DNA from 4 places in the Metabacillus sp. YM-086 genome. Region 1 is predicted to be linked to each of the others. Evidence: riboswitches for the same ligand, from Rfam matches in the RefSeq annotation. Region 1 holds a riboswitch; each other region holds the start of a gene.
What was found. A riboswitch is a leader RNA that binds a small molecule or an ion and turns the genes downstream of it on or off. The one in region 1 is predicted to bind thiamine pyrophosphate.
Positions count from the first base shown of each region.

Region 1 (5,817 bases):
ACGCTTGTTGACCGGAAATCGTTGGATGTATATCACCTGGTATGATGTAGTCCTGTTGCTTACCATTAAAAGCTGAATATGCATCAAGATAATGTACCCCTTGTTGGGCTGCTATTGTTGAATATACCTTGCTGTTTACACTGTTTGTAATCATTTCACCTAACGTATGTATACTTCCGTAGATTGGATCATTGATACCGAATGGGTTATATAACGAATATAATAAAATTGGTGCATCTGTTTCCTCTTTTATTAGAGTAATGATTTCTGTTATATTGTTATACACTTGAGCAGTCGCAGCTGTAACCTTTTGTTGAAGCGCCTCTGGATCTACCGGCTGCTGATTCTCAATTATTTTACTTAGTTCAATTGCTTGTAACAGGTCATTTGCTCCAATACTTAATGTGACAGTTTCAGCTTGTTGAAGCATTTGTCGGGCTTTTACAGTTTTTATGGCTTCAAGGAGTTGAGTTGAAGTCCATCCAGGATAACTGACATTTAAAACCTCTGTATTTCCGTTACCAATCAGAAAAGGGAAAGCATTTTCCGATTGAACTGGAGGAGTTTGGGGTTGTTCTAAATTCCACCCAAATGTAATGGAATCACCAAGAGAAACAACCGTTAATGATTCTTCCTGCTCGGCAGCTGTTACAGTTGTTGAAAATAATAAAGTTAAGGCAGTAAAAATAACAAGAAATAGTGATTTATTTTTATCTTTATTCAATTGTTGTGTCCCCCTAGTCACTAAACGCTTTCATTTGTGATAAACTGTTTTATTTCGAAAATTTGTGCTAGATGTCTTTGTTCATGATAACCAACAAATTCAATCCATTGTTTAATCGATAAAATAGGGAAAACAGGGTGTTTAAATCCTCGTGTTGTAAGATCTTGCTCTGGAGGTATAGAATCAATAAGCTGTAGGAGTTGATTTCGAGATTGAGACAGAGCATGTAAAATGTCGTTTTTATTTACTACAATTGCTGGAGTAATCGCTGCTGGTGCCATTCTTTTTGTGGAACGATCTAATGTTAGCTTAAGTGGTTGATCTGGAAGAGGTTCTTGCTCTGGTAAGGTTAACATATACTTTATAGCTTTCGTAATCTCCACCTCAGTTTTATGTAGGTGTTCAAGTACTTGTCCAACACTCCATGTTTGTTCATTTTCTCTTTCATTAAATAAATGTTCTGGAATGTCTCCAACAGTAAGTAGAATTTCTTGACGTGTATTTTCAAGTTGAATGATCATTATACTCCCCCTTGATTTAGTATTTTTTCATACAAAAAAAGTAAAGATGAAACTAATACAATTATACTACAAAGATTTTCCAACTCTATTATGAATTCTTCTACAAATTTCGCAACCATTCTATTACGTTTCATGGTAGAATATTGTAGGTTTTTGAATGATAGGAGGAACGACTTTGAACTCTCCACGCTTTTTTCCTTATGCAGCTCTTGTTGTTGGTGTACTCTCTGTTTCAACTTCAGCTATTTTTGTAAAAGTAACATCAGCTCCTGCTCCTGTTATTGCTTTTTATCGATTGTTTTTTGCGACGATTCTTATTGCACCTGTTTTTCTCATTAAACATCGTTCAGAATTGAAGACTTTATCAAAGGTAGATTGGTTGTATTCTACGATAGCAGGTGTATTTTTAGCTTTTCATTTTATCCTTTGGTTTGAATCGTTGAACTACACATCAGTGGCTAGTTCTGTCGTGTTAGTGACGCTTCAACCATTGTTTGCGTTTGTGGGAACTTATTTGTTTTTTAAAGAAAAAGTTTCAAAGATGGCTTTGTGTAGTGGAATTCTCGCTATCACTGGGAGTATGATCATTAGTTGGGGCGATTTTAAAATAAGTGGTCTTGCTTTGTTTGGGGATATTCTCTCTTTAGTAGCATGTGCAATGATTACCGCATACTTGCTCTTTGGACAGGGAATTAGAAAAAGACACTCGCTAACTTTATATACGTTTATTGTGTATGGAATTAGTTCAATAACACTGTTACTCTATTGCTTACTCTTACAATATCCATTAGGTCCTTATCCGACAACAGACTGGTATTATTTTATTTTATTAGCCATCATTCCAACCTTGCTAGGACACTCATTATTCAATTGGTCTTTAAAATGGGTTAGCACGAATATAATATCTATGATGATTTTGTTCGAGCTCAAGTAGCCGGAGGAAGTATCATTATGGTTGGAATCTTGCTTTTTGTATTAGAAAAACAAATAAAAAAATACATGCGCAAAGAACTAAAGCCTGCCAGCTAATGCTGCAGGCTTTTATTTTTTGTTTGTAATGATTGATTTTCTTCTTTAATATACTGTGACTGTAAATCTTCTATGGTCATACCTGTTGCTTTAGTAAATCCCTCATTAAAATCATTGGCTTTTGCTGTTTCTATAATGATGGATTTAAGAATTGATTCTCCGAATTGATCAACGAGATACTTAATTGCATAATAACTTTGTAAATAAACATCATAATCTTCTAGACGATATTTTTCCCAGTCTTTATGTGTCACAAGATGGGAAAATGAGGTTTCTTGAAAAGGATAATAGTGATGTGCAACGTTATACATACCTACATATTCTGCAACTCCCTCATGAAACCAAAGGGGAATTCTATAGACGTAGAGTTCCTGCTCTTTGATAAAAGCTTGTAATCGATAGTGAGTATATTCGTGTAAGATGGTGCTTTGGAAATAAAATGATTGTGGCATTTGATTTGAGATGATATCTGATAAGTCCGTTATGGCAATCCCGACAATATCATTAGGATCGTCAAAGTAGCCCATAGTCTGAACTAAGGAGGTTTTTTCATAAAGATCTTCTATAGAAGAATGAAGAATTAGATCAATCTCGTTATCGTGTACATCACCCAAGAGATTTGTTGTAAGTTCATCAGCCCGATTAAGAACATCCTCTATAATTGGGACTAACTCTTTCTCATGTGTTTCATAATAGATCATGACATTTTTGTATGAGCTCACTATTTTATCCTTCTTCATTGCTTGATAATCTGCAATGGTTACCTTATTTGATTGAAAAGGTATCAAATAAAGCTGGTACTTCTCCTCAAGTGTTAAATTACCTCCCAGCTCACTAGATATCATGAGATTGATGGATAAAAAGTAGATGGATAAAAAGAAAGTGCATGTTGCAATGATCATAAAAGAAACAATGCCACTCCGACCTCTAAAAAACCAAAAGGTAAAAGTCCTTTTCAAAGTCATTAAAATATAGACAAAGAAACAGAATAAAGTAAAGGATGTTAAAGTCATAATTATGCTGAAAACAAGACTGGCTTTTATGTGAGAAAATAAATGGAAACAAACAAAACATACAAATACTAAAATGAGAGTGAAACTGGAGTATATAAGGTTTTTACATACCAATTTAAATGTCTCCAAAGCAACCTCCTGCAAAGGTAAATCTTTATTGATATTTATGAAGCAGGAGTGGTAAAAATGACGTTTGAAGGTAAGGACGTGCTTAAGATTTTTTAAAAAAACTCGCCGATTGACGAGTTTGTAAAATTAAGATGAAGTATAGAAGATCGAACATAAGTAAGCAAAGGTAAAACCGAGAGGAATGCTAACGATTAAAGACAAGCCTTGAACAGGACCCTCTTCGTTACTAATTCGAATTGCCTCTTTATAGCCATAAGAGAAATGAAATAGTGATAGAAATAATGTTAATAATATAATTCCATAAGAAATAGTCATCTCTTTTTCCTCCGTTTATAAATCTATTATTTCTATTAATACATGCTGAAGGAATAGAAAATATGATAACTTTTTCTATAAAGTAGAATTTAGTCATTTAGAGAGAGAAGGTTATAAGGGTTTTCATAGAGTTAATAGTATCTACGATCATGATTTACATTAGAATAATGAAAATAGAAAAACCTTGGCGGAGTGCCAAGGTTTTATTAGAGTTATTTTCTTATTATTAATCTAGGAGAAGTTACTAATAGTAAACTAACAACAATTGCAGAAACGATCATTGTTGGAATCATATAAGAAGCATTATAAACAATAGAGTATGTTAGTACAGGAGTACCTTCAGGTGCAAACGACGCAAAAAATGCAACACCCGCAACAACATGTGCGACCATTCTTAGTAAGCTTCCGAGTAAAGCCCCAAGTGATATATAAAGAATCGCTAACTTTTTACTTTTATTTTGAAAAGCGTGTTGAATCTGCTTGAAGAAGACTCCACTAAACCCGACAACCGTAAATGCTAGGTAGTAGTCAAGAAACCCTTGAACAGGATGGACAATATAAGGGTTACCAAGAACAGCTTGTAAAAGGCCTAGTAACAAACCAGTTAGAAGTCCTCCTTTTATACCCCAACGATAAGCGATGATGAAAATTGGGATCATGCCAAGTGAAACGGAACCGCCCTGTGGTAACTTTCCAATAACACTTGATAATAAATCAAGCAAAAATGCCAGTGAAGCTAACATTGCAACTTCGATTAAAAATAATAAACGTTGATTTCCTCGCAAACTAATTACCTCTCTTTTACATCAAACCAGAAGGTAACCTTATTTTAGCCTCAAAATAAAAAAGCAATGGTTGGAATGATCATATAATCCAAGCATTACTTTTAACATGATCTTCCACATCCCTACACTAGTACTAACTAACAGGTTCGAAGGGTTAGAATGGTAAACATTCAATCTCAGCTTAAAGGCTCCCCTTGTGGTTTAAGTATTTATTTTAGTCATTACTATACAGGATCTTTGTGCTTACTACAACTATAAATATAGATGAATAAGAGTTTAGTCTACAGTGTAATGAAAGGTGAGAATAAAACATATAATTCATCAGAATTGTCCAAGAGGTGAATGTATGGGTATTAAAAAACTATTCAACTTTAAAAATCCAGCGCTAATAAAACAAATGAAAGTAGCAAAAATAGAAAGACAATACGGTGGTATTATTCATCAATTAGAACTTGATGATTTTTGGGACAGTCTTCAAAGTTATGAAAGAGCATTTATTAGAAATTGTATAAAGTGGTCCTTTGGAGGAAGGATTCAGCCTAAGGATTTAGATCACCCTGACAGTCATGCCAAAACAAAAAGAAGTGATTGTGGTTTTTTGTTAGGAAATGTTTCTTGGGCTTTTGAATCAAAGGAATATCTTCTTGCTGAAAAATTGCTAATTGAAATTATTAATCGTACGAAGCGTCCTTTTATTTTACATCGTGCCCACCAGGAATTAGTTAAAATGTATTATGCTCTAAGTGAAGAAGATGATAAAACACTATATAGATGTAAAGAATTCTGTGAATATCATATTGAGTTAGCACCTTTAATACTCATAGAAGCATTAAAGAAAGATATAAATCCCCCTGAAATTTTAGCATTTAAACTATTAAAGGATATTTTAGTTAAAGAAGGTAAATTAACAGAGCGTGAGAATATATTGTTGCTTGAAGAACAATATTATAGAGGCGCAATGAATGAAGGTGACTGATTGTCATCTTTTTTATTTTTTTTAAAAGTGCTTGTGTTTATAAAACAACCGTGATATATTATTAAACGTCGCTGCTGAAGCAGACGAAAAAACAACACAGAAAAATAAGTGTTGACGAGAAGGTTCCTAAATGTTATATTGATTAAGTCGCTTCTGAAACGGAGCGGAAAATGATCTTTGAAAACTAAACAAAACCAAGCGTGCTAAAGTTAATCTTACTGAGATTAATAAAAAATGTACTTTTATAGTACAAGCAATTATGAGCTATATCAACTCTTTATTGGAGAGTTTGATCCTGGCTCAGGACGAACGCTGGCGGCGTGCC
Region 1 covers NZ_JBLUOI010000031.1:10-5,826, reverse strand. Annotated here, with positions in the region: gene ACEWK1_RS14415 (SGNH/GDSL hydrolase family protein) at 1-724, opposite strand, end outside; gene ACEWK1_RS14410 (DinB family protein) at 745-1,245, opposite strand; partial or broken gene ACEWK1_RS14405 (DMT family transporter) at 1,421-2,274, shown strand; gene ACEWK1_RS14400 (peptidase MA family metallohydrolase) at 2,271-3,176, opposite strand; gene ACEWK1_RS14395 (hypothetical protein) at 3,543-3,731, opposite strand; gene thiT (energy-coupled thiamine transporter ThiT) at 3,944-4,516, opposite strand; TPP riboswitch at 4,619-4,721, opposite strand; gene ACEWK1_RS14385 (hypothetical protein) at 4,863-5,492, shown strand.

Region 2 (5,817 bases), on a different contig from region 1:
GGTGATTGTGTCCACTCCTTGTACTGTTGAAAGTGCTTCTTCTAATGGCTTTGATACCTTTTCAACCACCTCATTTGGGCCAGCACCTTGATAATTGGTCACGACTACTCCAATGGGAGGATTGATTTCAGGTATCAACTTCAATGGAATATTTATAACAGAAACAGCACCAAGTATTAAAACAAGAATCATTGTCACAATAGTGAACACAGGTCTTCTTATTGAAAAAGAACTTATTTTCATTCTTTACCCCTCTCTATAAAAGTCAGTATTATGTAATATCTAACTCAATATAAATTCTTACATTTGCTATTTCAAGTTTTAACATGTTTTGAGACAAGCATTCTTATCGTAACATTTAATTATTAGGATACGTGACTACTTTTACCAGAGCAAATATGCAGCTTAGTCAATTATAATTAAGCAATAAAAAGGAGTGACCTGTATAAGTCACCCCTCAGAAAACGTTTACAAAACTGATTAACATTTTGTCTATCTAAATAGCAAGTGTTGGCTATGAACTCCAGCCTTTTTTAATAACGCTTTCAATTGTTCCTGTTCTTCATCCGTAAGACCTGAAAATGCACGCGCAATCCGTATAGCATGTATAGGATAGATTTCTTCTAAATAGTTTTGCCCTTTGTCAGTTAGTTTCGCGTAAATAGAACGTTTATCCTTAGGATCCTGTTCTCGATAAATAAACTCGTTTTTTTCAAGCTTATCTATAACATACGTAACATTTCCACTAACAAGTAACAATCTTGAACCAATTTGCTGTAATTTTTGCGGCCCCTTTGTAAACAATAATTCCAAAACAGCAAATTCTGTTGGATTAAACCCGTGCTCTTTACTATCTCGGATAGAATGCTCGGAAATACTTTTAAAAGCTCTTGCAAATACACGAAATAAATCTAATGCATTCTGTAATTCTTCTTCAGTAAATGATCTCATTCCATCGCCCTCTTGTTCAAAATTAACCATAGATAAACTATTCAATTTTAAATACTTTTTTATTTTACTATTAATCATTGAATATTTGAAGGTATTAAAGGAGAAAAAGAAGAAAAGATGTATCTTGAGGTGACTTATGAATAAAAAAATACTAGAAACATTAAAGAAAATAGAAAAAGAGCAAAATATTACAATTTTATATGCCTGCGAATCTGGAAGCAGAGCATGGAATATGAATACATCTTTTAGTGATTTTGATGTTCGATTTATTTATAAACGAGAAATGAACTGGTACTTACAGCTGATAGAAGGAAAGAATACCTTTGAGTATTCTACAAAAGATAACGAGGAATATGTTGGGTGGGATATAAAAAAAGCTCTGCAACTACTTTTGAAATCTAATCCAACATTGCTAGAGTGGATTTATTCTCCGATCATCTATCATAATCACCCTTCTTTTAGAAAAGAAATAAGAAAACTATCCAAACTTTCTTTTTCCCCAGTTTCCGTTCTACATCACTATTTAAGCATGGCTAAAAGAAATCATCATTCTTTATTTGAAACGAATAAATCAAAAACAAAACTATATTTAAATGTAATAAAACCGATTGCATGCTGTATGTGGATTGTTAATCATCATGAGTTTCCGGAAATAGGGAAGGAATGGATCTTCGAGGAATGTTCAAAGGATCGTAGTGTACGGACTGAAATCAACAGATTAATCGATTGTAAAAAAAATGATCAACATGATTTTCATTCGGAAATTCTTGATGACTATATTCATTCCTCCCTAGAGAGTCTTGATCAAGTAAAAAAAGAATTCCAAACACTTAAGACCATATTACACGACCCATTTAATGAATTTTTTGTAACGCTCATACAAGAAAAATAAGCATTTATATGTATAGAGAGCTCTTGATCTATTAAGTGGAGCTCTCATCCCCTATCATCCCGCAGAATTCCCTTTTTTCTTTACATTCGGAACATTATGATAGAAATAATTATATTCATTTTTAAGTTCGGTTAGCGTCATCTTATTCATAACCTGACCATTATAAACACCAATTGCAAGTAGTTTTTGAGAGTAATAATTTCTTTGTTCCTCAAGTGCAGTTTGTAACATTTTGCTCATAGCACTCATCTCCATATTTAATAATTTTACATTTCTTACTTTACCTCAAAAATATTATGTGACGATTAATATAATGTTAAGATTTTCTTTCGAGTTATTAAGATTGTATTAATTTGATTAAATTCTTAAAAATTTGTCGAGAATAGTTTCAACACTTTAAGGAGTTGAAACTTGTGAAAATAAAGGTTATAGCAAAAAAGGCAGATCATTTGAGAACAACAGTTTTCTACCTTAACCAAGATGAACCGAAGGCTCAGCAATTATACATGGCAATCTTAAAAAACGAGAAAATTGATATTCTAACAATTTACAATTCTGAAACAAATCAGTATGAAGAGGTAACTTCAATATTTCCACTCACCTTTTTAAGCCTTCTTTCCCAACAAATCCTTATGCAGCTCAATAATGTGTTTCCTCACGGTTCCTATAAAGAATTCATAGGTTGAATATTTAATTTCTAATGAAACAGACAATACTCAGTATATTCTAACGATTTATAAATCCCTTGCGTTTATCCTATTTTATCCTCATCTAAAAGAAGATTCAGTTTCACTGTAAGTATTCCTAACACCTTTTTTATAACTCTATATTTTTATGTCAGATTTTCTAACAAAACAAAAGCCATTCCTTACATAACAGGATATACTTGTAAAAAGAATGTTTTAAGGGGTGGAGCAATGAATCACCAAGACCGCTCATACAAGGATAAAAAGGTAATCTCAATTGGGACTGTCAGTGAGTTGACTGGATTAACGTTGAGACAAATTAGATATTATGAAGAAAGAAAACTAATTGCTCCATATCGGAATGAACGAGGAACTAGAAAATATTCATTCTCTGATATTGAGACACTAATGGACATTGCAGATAAACGAGAGGACGGTGTACAAACAACTGAAATTTTAAAAGAAATGAGATTAAAAGAAAGACAACGTGAAAGTGAAGCTGATGTTAGAAAAAAAATGCTACAAGGTCAGTTGAATGCACAATTTAGGTTTGGGCGTGGCAGGAATTAATCATTATCGCTGCAGTGAGCACATCATCTATTGCTGCAGCGATAAATTTTAGCGCCCCTGAATAAACAAGCCAGCTGATATTTCCCCTATTCTCCTATTCCACTTTGGTTAACCCCACTTTTTCCGTTATTTTCAAAAAATTATACATAAAATAGCGTATTTCCCTATTTACAATTGGAAGAAATAACCGATAATAGATTTAATAGGACTTTTCACCACCTATATATGTAAATTGCGAGGTGTTCAGTGTGAAATCACTAGATGCAGTAATAGAAGAATACCGAAAAAGAATGTTTTCAATCGCCAAAGAAGATGGAATTAGTGCACAACGAACATTGGTTGCCAGTCAAAACTTAGATGAAATATTAAATATTGAAATGAATAAAAATAATCCTTTACCTGTTAATAAGAAAAAATAAATTTAGCTTTCTGTAAAATACACCATTTCATAAGGTTTTGGTGTATTTTTTTCTATTATTGACACAATGATAAATACATGAGGAAGTGATACTATGGATCAGAAAATTATTTGGCTTAGTAAAGGTAAACCATCTACACTTGAACATAAAGGAAAAGAATTTCGTTCAGGGATATGTAAAAGTCAAGTTGAAACACTAGAGGTTAAATCAAGCCATATTGTAGACGATGATGTAGCTAACCACGAGTACCACGGAGGGGCTGAACGTGTCATTTGTGTTTATCCCTTCGAACATTATGAAATTTGGGAGAACCTTTACAAACAACCATTACCAAAGGCCGCTTTTGGAGAAAACCTAACCGTTTCAGGAATGAAAGAAACAGATGTATGTATAGGTGATATTTATCAAATTGGTGAAGCTGTAGTTCAAGTTTCACAAGGACGATTTCCTTGTTCAACGATTAACAAGTATACAAATATCAACACATTATTAAATAAGATCGTTGAACATGGTTACACGGGCTATTTCTTTCGTGTTTTAGAGGAAGGACAAATCTCGTCAAATTCAAGCATTAAACGGTTAAAAAAACATCCTAAAGAGATTTCAGTTGCAGCCATTCATAATACATTTTTCCATCATAAAGATGATCTACCTCAAGTTGAAAAGATCTTATCTCTTAGTGAACTGTCTGAAGAATGGCATGTCCGTATGAAGAAGCTCCGTCGACAATTGATGAAAAAATAAAGGTACTTCAACTCCTCTTATTATTCAAAAAATTCTGTTGACTACATGGATAATTATGTTATGATTATAACTGATTTTAATTAAATTACCAATTTCTACTAGGGGAGTCCATTAGCTTGGACTGAGAGAGGAACGCGTTTGAAGTTCTTTGACCCTTCGAACCTGATCTGGATGATACCAGCGTAGGGAAGTAGCGACATTTGTAAAGGGATAAGCGCGCATCTTTTTACATTTTACCTACACCTATTGAACGGGTTCTGAACTTCAGAACCCGTTTTTATTTTTGCCTTCCGCTGATGTTTCAATCGATCACTTTCATTTTCAAGGAGGAGAAAGTATGAAGATTACAATTAAACAGCCATTTCCCGGAAGTAAAAAAGTTTATGTTCAAGGCAGTAATTCTGACATTCAAGTTCCTGTAAGAGAAATTACTCAGAGTGTAACGAAGAATACATATGGCGAAGAAGTGAATCCACCTGTTCGAGTTTATGATACGAGTGGACCATACACTGATATAAGTGCTGAAATTGATATTCGAAAGGGATTACCAAGAGCGAGAGAAAAATGGATCCTTGATCGTAATGATGTTAAGCGATACGAAGGACGAGAAATTAAGCCCGAAGATAATGGATATAAAGCTTCTAGTAAACATTCAAACTTAGAGATTTTTCCCTCTAATCAAATTCATCCATTGGTGGCAAAAGACGGTAAACGCGTAACACAGCTTTATTATGCTAGAAATGGGATTATAACACCCGAAATGGAGTATATTGCTATTCGAGAGCAGATGGACCCCGAATATGTACGTGAAGAAGTTGCATCAGGCCGGGCTATTATTCCAGCTAATATTAATCATCCCGAAACAGAACCAATGATTATAGGGAAAAACTTTCACGTTAAGATTAATGCTAATATCGGAAATTCTGCTGTTTCCTCTTCTATCGAAGAAGAAGTTGAAAAAATGACATGGGCAACTAGATGGGGAGCAGACACGATCATGGACCTTTCAACAGGGAAAAATATTCATACAACCCGTGAATGGATTATCCGAAATTCTCCTGTTCCTGTTGGTACTGTCCCTATTTATCAAGCACTGGAAAAAGTGAATGGAATTGCTGAAGATTTAACATGGGAAGTTTATCGTGACACGCTTATTGAACAGGCAGAACAGGGGGTAGATTATTTTACTATACATGCTGGAGTTCTTCTTAGATATATCCCGTTAACAGCTAAGCGGACCACTGGAATTGTATCTAGAGGTGGCTCCATTTTAGCGCAATGGTGTTTAGCTCATCACAAAGAAAATTTCTTATATACTCACTTCCATGATATCTGTGAAATTCTATCAAAATATGATATTTCCATTTCTTTAGGTGATGGATTAAGACCAGGCTCTATCGCCGATGCAAATGATGAAGCTCAATTTGCTGAGCTGGAGACTCTTGGTGAATTAACAGAGATCGCATGGAATTACGATGTTCAAGTGATGATTGAAGGCCCTGGTCATGTTCCAATGCATCTTATAAAAGAGAATGTTGAAAAGCAGCAGGAGATT
Region 2 covers NZ_JBLUOI010000002.1:15,247-21,063, reverse strand. Annotated here, with positions in the region: gene ACEWK1_RS01040 (efflux RND transporter permease subunit) at 1-243, opposite strand, end outside; gene ACEWK1_RS01035 (MarR family winged helix-turn-helix transcriptional regulator) at 493-951, opposite strand; gene ACEWK1_RS01030 (DNA polymerase beta superfamily protein) at 1,088-1,843, shown strand; gene ACEWK1_RS01025 (Fur-regulated basic protein FbpA) at 1,898-2,083, opposite strand; gene ACEWK1_RS01020 (hypothetical protein) at 2,257-2,529, shown strand; gene ACEWK1_RS01015 (MerR family transcriptional regulator) at 2,761-3,099, shown strand; gene ACEWK1_RS01010 (aspartyl-phosphate phosphatase Spo0E family protein) at 3,348-3,518, shown strand; gene ACEWK1_RS01005 (MOSC domain-containing protein) at 3,612-4,262, shown strand; TPP riboswitch at 4,353-4,468, shown strand; gene thiC (phosphomethylpyrimidine synthase ThiC) at 4,600-5,817, shown strand, end outside.
Region 2: linked by a shared signal. The riboswitch ahead of thiC (phosphomethylpyrimidine synthase ThiC) and the one ahead of thiT (energy-coupled thiamine transporter ThiT) in region 1 are both predicted to bind thiamine pyrophosphate.

Region 3 (5,817 bases), on a different contig from region 1:
GGTATGGCGACTTTGTTTATGCAATATTTAATTTAACTAGATTCCAGCTTAGAGCATATTGTTACAAGTTATGTTCTAGCTTGTATATGATAGAAGATATACATTCTTCGCTAGATTTTTTACCTTTTATAATTACTGAATTTAAGATAAAGGAGGGATACGATGCATGGAGCATCTGTAACTTCATTAGTTATTGTTATTCTCGCAGCATTTCTAACCCCTATTTTGCTACATCGATTAAAGCTAAACTTTATGCCAGTCGTCGTAGCCGAAATTATCGTTGGGTTAATTATTGGAAAAAGTGGTTTTGATGTTGTCCACCAGGATATGTGGCTTGAGACATTATCAATGCTTGGATTTATTTTCTTAATGTTTCTTAGTGGTCTTGAAATAGACTTTACAGCTTTTGCAGGAGGAAAGAAAAAGGAGAAGCTTCCTTCTGGTAAAGATGCACCTAATGCGTTTTTCGTATCACTCATCATATTTGTTGGGATTTTTGCTCTATCCTTATTATTATCCTACATCTTTGTATGGATCGGGTTAATGGATAACGCGTTTTTAATGACCTTAATTATTTCGACTATTTCTCTAGGAGTAGTAGTACCTACATTAAAAGATGCAGGAATTATGAAATCCAATATTGGTCAAATTATTTTACTTGTGGCTGTTATCGCCGACTTAGTCACAATGGTGCTTCTTGCTGTTTTTGCTTCCATTTATGGTGGTGGAGACAACAATACATGGTTGTTATTAGTTCTATTTGGAGCAGGTGTTGGGCTCTATTTCTTAGGAAAAACATTTATGAATCGTTCATTCATCGAAACAATGTCAAAAGGGACGATTCAAATTGGGACACGAGCTGTTTTTACGTTAATTATTTTATTAGTGGCGATTTCCGAAACAATTGGTGCCGAAAATATTTTAGGAGCCTTTTTAGCAGGTGTGCTAGTTTCGCTATTATCTCCTAACAAAGAAATGGTTCAAAAGCTTGATTCTTTCGGATATGGATTTCTTATTCCCATTTTCTTTGTAATGGTTGGAGTTGATTTAGATATTTGGGCTTTGTTTAAAGATCCAAAAATCTTCCTGCTTATTCCATTATTATTTATCGCACTTCTGATTTCTAAGATTTTACCTGTTTATTATTTGAAAAGATGGTACGATGGCAAAACAACACTTGCAGCTGGTTTTCTCTTAACATCTACGCTTTCTCTTGTCATTGCAGCTGCGACGATTGGGGAAAGAATGGAGATTATCACAGCTGAAATGTCAGGTGCGCTTATTTTAGTTGCTGTTATTACGAGTATAGTAACTCCGATTTTCTTTAAAAAGCTTTTTCCAAAAAGCGAAGGAAAACCAACCAAAATCAAGGTTGCCTTTATTGGTGCCAATCAAATGTCACTGCCAGTTACAAGAGAGCTAAACCAAGATCTTTATGAAACAACGGTTTATCATATTCAACAAGATAAAATTGATAAACAAATCTCTGAATCATTGTTTGAGATTAGAGAAATTGATGATTTTCAGGTTGAAACATTAAAAGATCAAAACGCTTTTGATGTAGACTTAATTGTTGTAGCTACTGGTGATGAACAACGAAATGCCGATATTGCCTTATTTGCAAAAAAAGAGCAAGTTGATCGAGTGATTGCTAGTGTGGCATCACCTGATTTAGCAAGTCAATTAAAGGATGAGGGTATTGATATTTTCTCTACACTTCTTTCAACAAAAACGATGCTTCGTGCTTTAATTGAAGCACCAAGTGTTATGAGAATCTTAACAAATCAGGAAACAACTCTATATCAAATTAACTTAAATAATGCAAAATACGATAACATCCTGCTACGAAACTTTCCGTTTACAGGAGACATTATTTTTGTCCGTATTTTCAGAGGCAAAGATTCAATTGTTCCACATGGAGATACAGACCTGAAATTAGGAGATCGTCTAATTGTGACGGGCTCTAGAGAATATGTAAATGAACTTAAACATGAGTTGGAATTGATATAATTTTATCAATTAAAAAACATCAGGGTATCTTACTCTTGAAAGTTTCCAAACATTTGGTATGATAGAAATAAGTAAATACGAGAGAAACAACCGCTAGGGGAGCCTTAAATAGAGGCTGAGATTAAAGTGTGACTTTAAGACCCTTATAACCTGATCTGGATGATACCAGCGTAGGGAAGTGGATACATCATGGTTTTTTGTGTATGTAAACCACTTTCCTATAGGAAAGTGGTTTTTTGCGTCCTATAAAACTTTACTATTTAAGAATCAAGGTGAAAAAAAGTGGAATTTCATGTCATTACAGATGGCAAGCAAACGGTAAATGAATTAACAGTGAAACTTACGATGCTCCATCAAGATGTGGATTATATTCATATCCGGGAAAAACAGAAAACGGCTTCAGACATCATGTTACTTGTGTCAAATTTGCTTCAGCGGGGTGTACCGAAGGAAAAGCTTGTGATCAATGATCGACTTGATGTTGCTTTATTACATAATATCCCTAATGTTCATTTACCAGGACACGGCCTTCCTGTTGAGGTAGTAAGAGCTTTTGATTCGCACGTAAGAATTGGACGGTCTGTCCATTCGCTAGAAGAAGCTCTACGATGTGAAGAAGCGGGGGCTGATTACTTGTTATTTGGTCACATCTTTGAAACAAATTCAAAAGCAGCATTACCTCCAAGAGGTGTAGAACAATTAGCTGAAATTTGTGAGCACATGACAATTCCAGTTATTGCGATAGGAGGCATTACTCCTAGCACAATTAAGTTGCTTAAAAACGTAAGTGTTCATGGTGTTGCTGTTATGTCCTATGTTATAGCGAGCAGTGACCCAATTGCAGCTTTAACCAATTTAAAAGAGGGGGGTTACCATGCAAAAACAATATGATGTTGGAATTGTTGGCGGCGGTATAATTGGGCAGTCAATTGCCTATCAGCTTGCAAAAGAGGGAATCTCCGTTCTTGTATTAGATAGCCATAAAGGTGGTACAGGTGCAACATGTGCAGCTGCTGGAATGCTTGGGGCAAATTCCGAATTGGAAAATAATGATGCTTTTTTTCAGTTTGCGAAGGAAAGTCAAAGACACTATCACATCTTACGTGATGAGCTGTCAGAATTATCACAGATTAATATTCAACTAGTTGATAAAGGCATGTATAAGCTAGCAATGACAGAAAATGAAGCGAGAGTTTTGAAGAAAGCTGTAGAAGATTATGAAACTTTAGAATGGCACACGAAAGAAACAGTTTTACAAGGTGAACCACATGTGTCTGATTCGATCGTAGGAGCGCTTTATATTCCTGAAGATGGCCACGTTTCTCCTACACATGTATGTGCGGCTTTCACGAAATCTGCTAGCTTACTAGGAGCAACATTTAAAGAAAATAGACCCGTTCATTCTGTTAAGAAAACAGCTACAAATGAGTATACGTTATCAACACCACAAGGGGATTATCTTTGTAGCAAAGTAGTTATCGCAAATGGAGTATGGAGTGGACACTTTTTTAAACAATTAGGACTTGAGGTCAATATGAGGCCGGTTAAGGGTGAATGTCTTTCCGTTCAAGGGGATCATTTAGATCTCGAAAAGACTCTTTTCTATGACCATTGTTATATCGTTCCAAAGGGTGATGGAAGGTTTGTTGTAGGAGCCACAATGATTGAGGATGATTGGAGTACAACACCATCACTTGGAGGAATTCAGTCACTGATTGAAAAAGTGACGCCGATGATGCCAAGTATTACATCCGCTAAGCTGCTCGATACTTGGGCTGGGTTAAGGCCACAATCTGATGATGGAAAGCCATATATTGGACAGCATCCTGAGGATGAGAACATCTACTTTGCAACAGGACATTACCGAAATGGAATTCTGCTTGCTCCTAAAACAGGAACAATGGTCAGAGATCTTATTTTAAAAAGAAAGCAAAACGAAGAGTATATTCATGCTTTTTCTTTAACGAGAAAGCTTACTCAAACAACGAGGTGATTTCATGAGCATTAAATTAAATGGTGAACAGGTTGAATTAAATCAAGAAGTTAAAACAATTCAGCATTTACTGGCGTTTTACAAGCTGGAAGATCGTCTTGTTATTGTTGAGCATAACCGCGAGATTGTTTTAAAAGATCAATATGAAAACACAATCATTTCAAATGGTGATGAAATTGAGTTAGTTCATTTTGTAGGAGGAGGATGATTTTATGTTAAAAATTGCAGATAAAACATTTCAATCAAGATTATTATTAGGTACAGGAAAATACCCTTCATTTGACATTCAAAAGGAAGCAGTTGCCCAATCAGAAGCGGAGATCTTAACGTTTGCGGTGCGCCGAATGAATATTTTCGAAGAATCACAACCTAATTTTTTAGAGCAATTAGATGTTTCAAAATATACACTGCTACCAAATACAGCAGGAGCTAAAACAGCTGAAGAAGCAGTAAGAATTGCGAAACTAGCAAAAGCATCAGGCTTATGTGACATGATTAAGGTTGAGGTTATTGGCTGTGATCGTTCATTATTACCAGACCCAGTTGAAACGTTAAAAGCAAGTGAAATGCTTTTAGAAGAGGGCTTTATCGTTTTACCATACACATCAGATGATGTTGTGCTTGCTAGAAGATTAGAAGAGTTAGGTGTTCATGCTATTATGCCGGGAGCATCTCCAATTGGCTCTGGTCAGGGACTTCTAAATCCTCTTAATCTATCATTTATTATTGAGCAATCTAAAGTGCCCGTCATTATTGACGCAGGAATTGGTTCACCAGCAGATGCGGCATTAGCAATGGAGCTTGGTGCAGATGGTGTTCTATTAAATACAGCTGTGTCGGCTGCTAAAGATCCTGTGAAAATGGCTGTTGCGATGAAGTTAGCGATTGAAGCTGGAAGACTAGGGTATGAAGCTGGTAGAATAGCTAAAAAAGACTATGCTATTGCAAGTAGTCCAACAGAAGGAATGATTACGACTTAATGGAACGCTATTCTAGACAAATGCTATTTACTCCAATTGGAGAAAAGGGTCAAGATAACATACGAAAAAAACATGTATTGATTGTTGGAGCAGGTGCTTTAGGTACGGCTAGCGCAGAAATGATTGCACGTGCTGGCATTGGAACATTAACAATTGTTGACCGAGATTATGTTGAATGGAGCAATTTGCAAAGACAGCAGCTTTATATAGAAGATGATGCGATCAATCGCATTCCTAAAGCTGTTGCAGCAAAGCAGCATCTTGAAAAGATAAATTCAGAAGTAGAAGTTTTATCGTATGTAGAAGATGTTACCTCTGCAAATATTGAGGAATTTGCTGAAGGTGTAGATGTGATCATAGATGCGACGGATAATTTTGAAACAAGATTATTGATTAATGATCTTTCAATAAAAAATAATATTCCATGGATTTACGGTGGCTGCGTGGGAAGCTATGGTTTATCGTTCACCATTATTCCTAGTGAAACACCGTGTTTACATTGCTTATTAAAGCATATCCCGTTCGATGGAATGACATGTGACACAGTCGGGGTGATCTCACCAATTGTAAGTATGGTTGCTTCACATCAAACAGCAGAAGCACTTAAAATTCTCGTAGGAGATATGGAAAACATGCGAGGTAAGCTTGTATCATTTGATTTATGGAAAAACCAATATTCTTCAATTAATATGGATCGACTGAAAAATGATGCATGTCCAACTTGTGGTACTGATCCAGTTTTTCCTTACTTAACGGCTGAAATGGAAACAAAGGCTGCTGTTCTATGCGGTAGAGATACTGTGCAAATTAGACCAAGTTCAGGTAAGCAATTTT
Region 3 covers NZ_JBLUOI010000009.1:42,985-48,801, reverse strand. Annotated here, with positions in the region: gene mgtE (magnesium transporter) at 1-36, shown strand, start outside; gene ACEWK1_RS06105 (monovalent cation:proton antiporter family protein) at 163-2,010, shown strand; TPP riboswitch at 2,096-2,204, shown strand; gene ACEWK1_RS06100 (thiamine phosphate synthase) at 2,293-2,901, shown strand; gene thiO (glycine oxidase ThiO) at 2,885-4,003, shown strand; gene thiS (sulfur carrier protein ThiS) at 4,008-4,211, shown strand; gene ACEWK1_RS06085 (thiazole synthase) at 4,216-4,983, shown strand; gene ACEWK1_RS06080 (thiazole biosynthesis adenylyltransferase ThiF) at 4,983-5,817, shown strand, end outside.
Region 3: linked by a shared signal. The riboswitch ahead of ACEWK1_RS06100 (thiamine phosphate synthase) and the one ahead of thiT (energy-coupled thiamine transporter ThiT) in region 1 are both predicted to bind thiamine pyrophosphate.

Region 4 (5,817 bases), on a different contig from region 1:
TATTTTGATGAATTTGGACATAGAAAATTCAACAAGAGGAGGTTTCAGGAGTTGTAAGAGCTGAATTACATGAATTTGAAAAACTGTGGTTCAGGGAATTAGAAAAAATTAGGGTTGAGGGCTTTCTGGAAAATACACATAAAGCGCAAAGAGAGCTAGAGACAAATGTAACAAAACAAGACTTTGTTCCTCATCAGGATTCTTATATAAAGGAAATAATTAAGAAAATAAAGGGAAAATAGTTTACTTAATTAAGTACCTTACTGTCACTCATTCTTCTTAATTCTGTTACAATGTCATATACATAGTTTTTATCTAAATAGATTAGGAGAATGATTCATGCTTCAAACAGTTAATCGGCAACTGGAAAAATGGATGCCTATTATTACGCCAATAAGTGTGATTATAGGGGTTATGCTTGCTGAAAATCTTTTACCTCTTACATTTTTAATTCCGTGGCTATTTGCATTTATGACCTTTTCAGGTAGTCTTAGCTCTACTTTTACGTCTTTACAAGGAGCATTAAAAAAACCAATGCCTTTATTTATGATTTTAATGCTGTTGCATATTATTATGCCGCTTCTAGCTTGGACAGTAGGACACGCATTTTTTGTGGATGATCATTTAACAATGACCGGATTAGTGCTAGCAAGTGTTATTCCAACTGGGATTACCAGTTTTATTTGGGTAACAATCTATAAGGGGAGTATAGGCTTAGCATTATCTATTATCTTGTTTGACACAATCTTGTCGCCGTTTCTTGTTCCGTTTACTTTATCTTTTCTAGTTGGTCAAAAAATTCAAATAAATACGATGGATATTATGTATGGGTTGTTATTTATGGTTGTTATTCCATCTATTTTAGGGATGTTTACAAATTTTTTGACAAAAGGGAAAAGTGTTAAAGCAGGGAAAAATCTTGCGCCGTTTTCAAAAGTTTCTCTTGCTTGCGTTGTTATGATGAATGGAGCTGTTATTTCTCCCTATCTTAAGCAGTTTAGTTTAAAATTGGTTATTATTGCTATTGTTGTTTTTACACTTGCTTCTTTTGGATATTTCTTAGCATGGATGCTGTCAATTCTGTTAAAAAGAGACCGCGAAACAAAAGTAGTCATGATGTTTACGGGTGGAATGCGGAATATTAGTGCGGGGGCTGTAATTGCGGTTCAATATTTTCCTCCGGCTGTAGCTGTTCCTGTAGTTCTGGGAATGTTGTTTCAGCAAGTGCTTGCATCAATCTTTGGTCATATATTTAATCTTTTTGATCAAAAACAACATTTTGAGGCCAATATCTCTGCTTCACAATAAATAATACTCGTATATTTTAAAAAGAAGATGTTGCCAAATATTTCTGAGTGTGTTAAAAATAATGTGAATTACTAATTTCATAATATGATAGATTTTCACCACTAGGGGAGCTTTAAGCTGAGAGAGGCAGTGCGCCTTGACCCTTATTACCTGATCTAGATAATACTAGCGGAGGGAAGAGGTGTTTGAATAAATAGACTTTAACGCAATTTGGTTATTATTAGTAGCAGTTTAACTAATTTTTATACCATTATGCGATTCAAACCACTTCTTTTCTAAAAAAAGAAGTGGTTTTTTTATTTTACTGCATTTTAAAAAAGGAGGGAAAAACATTGTCTAATCCAATAGAACGGTTAATTAATATCGTCGATGAACGCCAGGAGGATTTGGTTTCTTTATTAAAAAGCTTGATTGAATATAAAACACCTGCACCACCAGCTAGAAATACGAATGAAGCACAACAATTTATTGCAGAGTTTTTAGAAGAGAAAGGTTTTACCATTGATATGTGGGATGTGTATCCAAACGATCCTAATGTTGTTGGTGTGTTAAAAGGGAAGGAACCTGATCTATATAACAGCTTGATTATTAACGGTCATATAGATGTGGCCGAAGTTAGTGAGGATGAAAAATGGGATGTTGATCCGTTTGTCCCTGTTGTAAAAGATGGTGTGATTATAGGGCGTGGTGCAGCTGATATGAAAGGTGGATTAGCTGGTGCATTGTTTGCTATTCAGTTAATACACGAACATGGTATTACCCTTCCTGGTGATTTGATTTTACAATCTGTGATTGGTGAAGAGGTTGGGGAAGCTGGGACTCTTGAATGTTGTAAAAAAGGATATAAAGCAGATTTTGCTGTTGTGGTAGATACAAGTGATTTACATATTCAAGGGCAAGGTGGAGTTATTACTGGTTGGATCACTGTAAAGAGTGACAAAACGTATCATGACGCAACGAGAAGGCAAATGATACATGCCGGCGGAAAACTTTTTGCTGCCAGTGCTATCGAAAAAATGACAAATATTATTCATGGATTACAAGACCTTGAAAGGCATTGGGCAATTTCGAAAAGCTATCCTGGATATCCTCCTGGTACAAATACAATCAATCCAGCAGTAATTGAAGGAGGAAGACATGCTGCATTTATTGCTGATGAATGCCGTTTATGGATTACTGTTCATTATTATCCAAATGAAACACATGAGCAAATTATAAAAGAAATTGAAGAGCATATTCTCCATGTTGCTCATGCAGATCCTTGGCTGAGGGAGAATCCCCCAACATTTGAATGGGGAGGAAAATCAATGATCGTTGATCGTGGCGAGATTTTTCCGTCATTAGAGGTAGATCAAAATCATCCTGGGGTGAAAGGTTTAGCCTCAACCCATGAACAGCTTTTATCAACACAAGCTATTGTTGATGTTTCTCCAACCGTAACCGACGGAGGATGGTTAGGAGACGCAGGAATTCCAACCGTCATATATGGACCTGGAAAATTACAACATGCACATGCAGTAAACGAACAACTGTCCATTCAAGAACTTGTCGAGTACACAAAGGTCATTTTAGCTTTCATCTATAAATGGTGTCATTTAAAGAAGAGTGACCAAACTGTTGATTAGTTATTAATTTTAAGTAATAGAAAGTAGGGGAGAATGAATGAAATTTAGTCAAAGGCTATACGAAAAGGTTCTACCGATCTGGGAAAGTAATCATAATCATCCATTCGTTAAGGGAATGGGGAATGGGACTCTTGAAAAAGATAAATTTCGGTTTTACATGATACAGGATTATTTGTATTTGATTGAATATGCAAAAGTTTTTGCCCTAGGTGCGGTGAAAGCTACAGATTTAAACACAATGGGCAAATTTGCAGCATTACTGAATTCTACTTTAAATGAAGAGATGGAGCTACATCGACAATATGCAAAAAAATTCGAGATTACGGTAGAAGAGCTTGAAGAAACCAAACCCTCTCCAACAACTCTAGCCTATACTCACTACATGCTTCATGTTAGTCAAAATGGAACACTTGCCGAATTGGTATCTGCTTTACTTCCATGTATGTGGAGTTATTGGGAAATTGGTAAAGATCTCAAAAAAATAGAAGGTGCAAGCGAACATGAATTATATGGAGAATGGATTTCGATGTATTCATCTGATGAATTTGGTCAACTAGCTACATGGTGTATTGAGTTAATTGATGAACTCTCAGATGGTAAGCCAGAATCAGAATTAGTGAAATTAGAAGAAATCTTTCTAAATACTACTAGATTCGAGTACATGTTTTGGGAAATGGCCTACCACGAAATGATGTGGCCAACAAATGGATAAATCAGTTCTTGAATTTAAAAATATAACCTTTCAATATAGGGAGCACCCTAGTGGAACACCTATCTTGAAAAATATGAATCTACATATTCGTGAAGGAGAATTTATAAGCATAATTGGACCAAGTGGCTCAGGAAAAAGTACATTATTTAAACTAATAACAGGGTTGGAGCAGCCTTCAGAGGGAGAAATTTTCCTGAAGAATCAACTAGCCATAAATCGACTTGGGCAAGTAGGGTATATGCCGCAGCAGGATTTACTTTTGCCATGGCGCACAATTATTGAAAATGCATTACTTCCATTAGAGATAAAAGGAGTAAAAAAACACCTGTCTCTTCAAAAGGTTAGTGAGTTATTAGAAGAGTTTGGGTTGAAAGGTGTAGAGGATTGCTATCCTGGTGAATTATCTGGAGGAATGAGGCAGAGGGTCTCATTTTTAAGAACAATATTAAGCGGATCAAACATTCTCCTTCTGGATGAACCGTTTAGTGCTTTAGATGCTATCACTAGATTATCGTTACAGGAATGGCTACTCTCACAATGGCAAAAAAGAAAAGAAACAATTGTTTTTATAACTCATGATGTTAATGAGGCATTGTTTTTATCTGATCGTATTCTTCTATTTACAGAAACTCCTGTAACGACCTTGAAAGAAGTTATAGTTCCACTAGAACGCCCTAGAATCTTAAAAGATTTAAACCGATCAGAAGTAATCTCCTTAAAAGATGAGTTGCTTGAAGACTTACGAACGAGGATGAAAACATGAGTATTTTTAAAAAATATGGTGCATCCAGTACGTTAACTATTTTACTTCTCGTTGTTTGGGAAATTGGTGCAAGGCTTTTGAATATGGGATTCATTCTGCCAACACCAACTGATGTTGTCTTAAAGATATGGGAATTAAGAGTACCTTTGTTTTTAGAACACTTACCTGCTACATTTCTTATAATCTTGATTGGACTCTCCCTTTCTATTTTATTTGGGGTGGGGCTTGCTGTATGGATGAGCATAAATAAAACAGTAGAAAAAACCTTCTATCCTCTTATTATATCGTCACAAACAATTCCAATTATCGCATTGGCACCGATTTTTGTTTTATGGTTTGGCTATACGATATGGAGTAAGGTTGTCGTTACGGTGCTTATTACTTTTTTTCCGATAACAGTAAATACGTATGATGGCCTACGTGCAACAACTAAGGAATATAAAGATCTTTTGCGAACTATGGGAGCAACAAAAAAAGACATTTTCTTTAAGCTGCAAGTACCGGGAAGCGCATCTTACTTTTTCTCTGGATTGAAAGTGGCTGTAACGTTAAGTGTGATTGGTGCTGCAATTGGAGAATGGATCGGTGCTCAAGCTGGGTTGGGGTATTTTAGTAGACGAATGATGACTCAGTTCGATGGAGCAGGGGTTTTTGCGCCAATTATTATTTTATCTGCAGTCGGAATTTTTTTATTTGTCATTGTAAGCTCATTAGAGAAAAAAACGTTAAAATGGAGGAAAACAGAATGAAGAAGTTATTATTAATGTTCTTATGTTTAGTATTAGGATTACTTACAGCTTGTGGTGCTAACAATAGCGCATCAACAGAAGCAAATGAAGAAGCGAAAGATCTAAAGGATGTTAGTATTATGCTTGATTGGTATCCTAATGCTGTACATAGCTTTTTATATATTGCAAAGGAAAAAGGATACTTTGAAGAAGAAGGATTAAATGTTGATATTCAATTTCCTGCTAATCCAACAGATCCGATCAACTTGGCTGCTGCAGGGAAAATTACGCTTGGCATATCGTATCAACCAGATGTTATTATTGCTCGTGCCAATCAGGATGTAAAAATAAAATCAGTTGGTGCAATTGTTCGTTCACCATTAAACAGAGTTATTTTTATGGAAGATAGTGAAATTCAATCTCCAAAGGATTTAGAAGGAAAAACTGTTGGCTTTCCTGGTATTCCGCTTAATGAATCATTAATTCAGTCTATGGTTAAGGCTGATGGTGGAAACCCTGAAAAAGTTGAAATGATAGATGTTGGCTTTGAATTAGGATCTTCAATTGTTAGTGAAAAAGTAGATGCAGTAATTGGTGCATATATAAATCATGAAGTACCTGTATTAGCTCATGAAGGACACAACACAAGAAATATGAACCCGACCGAATATGGAGTTCCTA
Region 4 covers NZ_JBLUOI010000016.1:50,904-56,720, forward strand. Annotated here, with positions in the region: gene ACEWK1_RS09595 (bile acid:sodium symporter family protein) at 340-1,308, shown strand; TPP riboswitch at 1,402-1,502, shown strand; gene ACEWK1_RS09600 (acetylornithine deacetylase) at 1,641-2,933, shown strand; gene tenA (thiaminase II) at 2,971-3,645, shown strand; gene ACEWK1_RS09610 (ABC transporter ATP-binding protein) at 3,638-4,408, shown strand; gene ACEWK1_RS09615 (ABC transporter permease) at 4,405-5,157, shown strand; gene ACEWK1_RS09620 (ABC transporter substrate-binding protein) at 5,154-5,817, shown strand, end outside.
Region 4: linked by a shared signal. The riboswitch ahead of ACEWK1_RS09600 (acetylornithine deacetylase) and the one ahead of thiT (energy-coupled thiamine transporter ThiT) in region 1 are both predicted to bind thiamine pyrophosphate.